2 regions of the Lysinibacillus sp. FSL K6-4013 genome follow, and region 2 is predicted to be linked to the other one. Evidence: riboswitches for the same ligand, from Rfam matches in the RefSeq annotation. Region 2 holds a riboswitch; the other holds the start of a gene.
What was found. Region 2 has a riboswitch for lysine ahead of MHB39_RS16525 (aspartate kinase). Riboswitches for the same ligand answer to the same signal wherever they lie in the genome.

Region 1 (3,203 bases), 1.7 Mb from region 2:
CATTCCATGACAACCCCAACAAAGCCTACTAAATAGAAGGAAGTAAACATCAATACAAGTGGGCGTTGAGAAGTCATTTTACCTGCAATAATAGGCACTGCCAAGGCCATTGGTACTTGTGAGAATTGCATGATTGAAAACATCCAGCCAGCTTTATCAGGCGCTAAACCTTGAGCAATATAGATTTCAGGTATCCAAGCTGCTGTTGTGTAGAATAATAAAGACTGTAAACCCATTGCCCCTGTGACAGCCCAAGTAACAGGTGATTTCCATAGAGGTGTACTGGTCTTTTTAGATGTAGTAACTGGTTCCGGTTTATTTGACTTTAGTTGAGGTATCCAAATTAAGATTGTAACTAGAACAAGTATGAGTGCAATGGATAGCGCCCCTTGCCAGCCTAACGATGAATTAGCTATAGGATAGCTAATACCAGCACCAAGACCAGCAGTAAAATTCATGGACATGGTGAAAAAGGCCATCAATAAACCAACATGATATGGAAATTTCAATTTTAATAATCCAGGAATTAATACATTTCCAAAAGAAATGGCTACGCCAATTAACACAGTACCCAATAGAAGTAATTCTGTTGTACCAAGTGAACGTAGGACAATCCCTAAGGCCAAGAGTAAAGTGGATAAAAATAATGTTAGCTCAAGCCCTAGTTTGCGTGCTACAACTGGCGCAAATGGAGATATAATAGCAAAAGCCAGCAATGGAATAGTTGTTAGAAAGCCTGCCAATACATTAGATATCCCTAGATCTTCACGGATAAAGGATATAATTGGGCCAACAACAGTTAGTGGCATTCGTAATGTAGAGGCTATAAAGATAACGCCAAAGACTAAAAGTAAGGTTGTTCCTTTCCAGCTAATTTTTTTACTTGGAAAACTAGTGGAATGATCATTTGTAGTCAAAATAAAATCCCCCCTAATAATAACCATTCTAATTGAACTACTATAACACTTTATCACACTATTAAAAATAGTAGAAGATTCATAAAATACAGAACATTTCCCGTTGTATTGAAATGTCTATGGTCTTATGTTAGTATAATAAACATCATAAATTTAATAATTATATGCCTCATGTTTGTATTGAGGTAGAGGTCGCGATATTTATAAGTATGCTAATTGAAATGACAAGCATTGATGAAATTAGCTGAAAGGAAATATTGCCGAAGTGTGAGGGGACTTGAAAACCTCATGCTGGGGCTGTCTCCGAAAGGAACAGAACTGTCACGTTTGCACAACGTGTTGAGCTATCATGTAAGAAAAACTGAGGATTAACGTAGCCATCACAGTGTATATGTGATGGCATTTTTTTGCCTCATAAATAGGAAGGAAGCTATATCGTGAGTGAAATAAAAGTAAATCAGCTCGGACATAAAGCACCGAAGCTGAAAAAAGAATTAAAAAGTCGTCATATCACAATGATTTCTTTAGGCGGTACAATTGGTACGGGGCTATTTTTAGCCAGTGGTGGTGCTATTGCTCAGGCAGGACCTGGAGGAGCATTGCTTGCCTATGCTTTAATCGGTATTATGGTGTATTTTTTAATGACAAGCTTAGGGGAAATGGCTGCTTATATGCCATCATCAGGTTCATTTAGTACGTATGCAACCAAATTTGTAGATCCCGCTTTGGGCTTTGCATTAGGCTGGAACTACTGGTATAACTGGGCAATCACCATTGCTGCAGAAATTGCTGCTGTATCATTAATTATGAAATATTGGTTTCCAGATAGCTCATCAGCACTTTGGACAGTATTATTTATTGCTGTTGTACTGACGTTTAATTTACTATCCGTAAAAAGTTATGGTGAAAGTGAATATTGGTTTGCCATGATTAAAGTAGCAACGGTCATTGTTTTTATTATCATTAGCTTACTAATGATTTTTGGTATTTTAGGAGGGCAGGCTCCTGTAGGTTTCACTAATCTCTTTATTAGTGATGGGCCATTCCATGGTGGCTTCCTTGCCACATTTGGTATTTTCCTAGCAGCTGGATTTTCATTCCAAGGAACAGAATTACTTGGAATTACAGCAGGTGAAACAGATGATCCTGGTAAAAATATTCCAAAGGCTGTTAAATCTGTATTTTGGCGTATTATTTTGTTTTATATTTTAGCGATTGGTGCAATTGGGATGTTGATTCCATTCACAGATGAACGTTTATTATCAGAAGATATCGCAGTCTCACCGTTTACACTAGTGTTTGACCGCCTAGGTATTGCCTTTGCTGCTTCATTAATGAATGCCATTATTTTAACGGCTATGCTGTCAGCAGGAAATTCAGGACTATACGCATCTTCTCGTATGCTATGGCAATTAGCAGTGGATGGACATGCACCTAAATTTTTCTCAAAGCTAAGTCGTCGAGGTATTCCGATTTATGCACTTATGGCAACATTAGCTGTAGGCTGTTTAGCATTTTTGGCATCCTTCTTTGGTGATGGAGTGGTTTATATCTGGCTATTAAATGCTTCTGGAATGTCTGGCTTTATTGCATGGCTAGGTATTGCATTTAGTCATTATCGTTTCCGCCGAGCGTTTGATGCACAGGGCTTAGATCCAAAGTTATTACCTTATAAAGCTAAATTATATCCATTTGGACCATTATTTGCTTTTACTGTTTGTATGATCGTAGTCATTGGACAAAATTACACAGCCTTTACAGGTGAAAAAATAGATTGGTACGGTATCCTTGTTTCGTATATTGGGATTCCACTATTTTTAGCATTATGGTTGGGCTATAAAATAAAGCACAAAACAAAAATGCTTCCACTTAAAGATTGTGATTTAAAAGTTGAAGATTAATTAATAGAGCTGTTCTGTAAACCAAAAAGTGATGGTTTATAGGGCAGCTTTTTTTTAACACTCATGAACAAAATCTCTCCAATTAAACATCATAAATATGGTAATGTAATATACATATGGAAATTGGGTTTTAGTAGGAGAGGTGCATGATAATGCAAAAGCATATTTTACTGGTAGAAGACGATGAAGCCATTCGTGAAATGGTTGAAAATTATTTAACTATGGAAGGTTTCAATGTCACAACCGCGATCAATGGTGAAGAGGCATTACAAAATTGTTTGCAAAATACCTTTGATTTGGTCATCTTAGATATTATGATTCCTAAACTAAATGGATTGGAAGTATTAAAGATTATTCGAGAGCAGGCAGCACTTCCTATCATTAT
Region 2 (3,203 bases):
CGGTCAATTACATAAAATGCTGTTTCTTCTATTATTATATGTAAAGTGCTTGCTCTAAATTAAACTCATCATGGAGAGCATTAGCTGCTTTGATCATATCATCCTGTGGGACAACAACGGACACTTTTATTTCAGAGGTACTTACCATTTTTACAGGGATATTTTCACGACGTAACCGATCAAACATACGAGCAGCAACGCCTGGATTAGAAGCCATGCCTGAACCTATGATAGAAACTTTTGCTAGCCCAATTTCGAAGTCAGCAAAACTAAATCCGAGTGATAATTTACTATCCTCTAACACACGTAATGCTTCCGCAAATTCCTCTTTTAAAATAGAAAACGATACAGTTGGCTTCAACCCATCAATAATGGCTTGGACAATAATATCTACATTAATACGGTTCTCTGCAAGAACCGTAAATATGTCTGCTAATGAAGCATTGGAAAAAGCATCATACCCTACTGTTAAACGAATAATATCCGATTCAAATGCCACACCACGAACGACTAAATTTTTTTCCATTTCTACTTCCTCCTTCAATAAAGTGCCTACTGATTCAACTAAACTTGAGCGTATAATAACAGGCATTTGAAATTTCTTCGCTAACTCCACCGCACGTGGATGTATGATATGAGATCCTAAGTTAGATAATTCCAACATTTCATCATAGGATATTTCCTGTAGCTTTTGGGCATTTGTAACATAACGTGGATCTGCTGTATAAACACCGTCCACATTTGTATACATATCAACTCTCTCCGCTTCTAACGATACAGCAAGTGCTACAGCTGCTGTTTCAGCTCCACCTTTCCCAAGCATGGTAATATTGTGCTCTTCGTCAATCCCCTGTTCTCCAGCAATGACTACAATTTGTCCCTGTGTAAAGTGTTCTTCCATTCGACTAACATCTATATAGTCGATACGTGCATGTCGATACATACCATCCGTATGTATACCAGCTTGCCATCCAGTTAGAGACACAGCAGTATAGCCTGCTTCCTGTAAGGCGATGGCAAATAAAGCACTAGATAATTGAGAGCCTGTTGACAAAACCGCATCTAATTCTCGTTTCGATACATCATCTGTTAGTTGATGTACCATCATTTTCATCTCTTTCACAGTGTGTCCCATCGCTGCAACGACCACCACTACATCAAAACCTTTGTCCTTTTCAGCAATCGCTTTCCGAGCAGCCTCTTGGATTTGTTCAGTGGAACCTAATGCAGCTCCTCCAAACTTCATCACGATTTTAGCCATTTCTTTCGTTCTCCCTTCCAGTTCATGTATTTCACCTAATTATGGGTTTCTAGAAAAACTAAAAGGCAGCCTCCACATAACGTGAAAGCTGCCTATAACATGTACAATAATCGTAACTTGCGCATGTGTGATAGCTCTCCGAAACGTTTAGAATCGACAGTCTTACATTTCTTAAATGCAAAACCAGTACAGCAATGGAACAACAATACTGTACTTCGGCAAGCTCCCCTTTCACACAATATCTTTGGACTTGTCCATCCTCCATCGTGTTACTCTTGAACCTTGCACCTCTATCATCACTTTAAAGTGAATGTATTCAATTCATTAAGCCTTAGCGTAAACAAACTAGTCACGCAGTTGGCTCTCCATAACATTGAAAACAATGTTATTTATAACCATAGCACATGCCTATTCCTTTGACAATGATTGTTGCTGAAAATAGCTAAAAATTTGGCTTGCTAAATTAGCGGGCATCCCAGCCTCCTGTAATGCTAGCTCGCTCGCCTCTCGAATTTTTTTGACTGAACCGAAATGTTTAAGCAGCTGTTGCTTTCGTTTTGGTCCTACCCCTTCAATATGATCTAATACAGATTGAATGGCATGCTTCTCATGCTGTTGACGCAAGAAGGTAATAGCAAAGCGGTGAACTTCGTCTTGAATTCGTTGTAATAAATAAAAGCCATCACTTGTACGTTTTAAGCTAATCACTTCTGGTGGATCACCAAACAAGAGCTGAGATGTATTATGCTTATCATCCTTGGCTAAACCAGCAATCGGTATAACAAGGCCAAGCTCATCTTCTAGTACTTCACGGGCTACTTCCATTTGTCCCTTACCACCATCAATTAAGACTAAATCTGGTAATGGGAGACCTTCCTTTAAAACACGTATATAGCGACGACGTATAACCTCCTGCATTGCACCGTAATCATCATGCTTGGCTGCTGTACGTGTTTTATATTTTCGGTATTCCTTTTTCGCAGGCTTCCCATCAATGAACACTACCATGGCAGATACTGCATCCGTTCCATGCATATGACTATTATCAAAAGCTTCAATTCGTAAAGGTGTACTAATACCCATTGCTTCACCAAGTGCCTCACAAGCACCAATGGTACGTTCCTCCTGGCGTTCTATTAGCTGGAATTTAGCTGCCACAGCAATTTCGGCATTTTTGGTTGCTAATTCAACCAATTCCTTCTTTTGACCTCTTTTCGGTGTGAGCACTTTGATCTCTAATAATTCAGTTAAGATAGCTGCATCAATGGCTTGTGGAATAAAGATTTCTTTTGGCTTAATATGCTCTGGTTTTTCATAAAAGCGTCCAACAAAAGTTAAAAATTCATCCTCTGCATCTTGATAGATCGGGAAAATCGAGACATCACGCTCTATCAGCTTACCTTGGCGCACAAAGAAAACCTGAACACACATCCATCCTTTTTCCACTGCATAGCCAAATACATCTCGATTTGTTGTATCACTTGAAACTATTTTTTGTTTCTGCATAACCGTATCAATATGGGCAATTTGGTCTCGGAATTCCTTCGCTCGCTCAAATTCCAGATTTTCTGCAGCTGCTAGCATTTTAGCTTCAAGCTCTTTTTTGACTGCCTCCACACCACCATTTAGAAACTTCGTCATATCCTCAATCATATCTTGATAAACCTGACCATTAATTTCCTTCACACATGGTGCTAAGCATTGACCCATATGATAATACAGGCAAACCTTAGATGGTAATTGTACACATTTACGCAGCGGATACAATCGATCCAATAGCTTTTTTGTTTCACTTGCTGCATAGGCATTTGGATAAGGACCAAAATATTTAGCCTTATCCTTTTTTACCTTCCGTGTCGTAATTAGACGAGGATGTTTTTCATTCGTAATTTTTAAATATGGATAGGTCTTATCATCCGTTAACATGACATTATATTTTGGA

Region 1: linked by a shared signal. The riboswitch ahead of MHB39_RS01445 (amino acid permease) and the one ahead of MHB39_RS16525 (aspartate kinase) in region 2 are both predicted to bind lysine.

Annotation. Positions count from the first base shown of each region.
Region 1 is NZ_CP152031.1:278,773-281,975, forward strand. It holds gene MHB39_RS01440 (MFS transporter) at 1-917, opposite strand, end outside; lysine riboswitch at 1,096-1,272, shown strand; gene MHB39_RS01445 (amino acid permease) at 1,355-2,818, shown strand; gene MHB39_RS01450 (response regulator transcription factor) at 2,971-3,203, shown strand, end outside.
Region 2 is NZ_CP152031.1:3,341,176-3,344,378, forward strand. It holds gene MHB39_RS16525 (aspartate kinase) at 35-1,261, opposite strand; lysine riboswitch at 1,385-1,562, opposite strand; gene uvrC (excinuclease ABC subunit UvrC) at 1,670-3,203, opposite strand, start outside.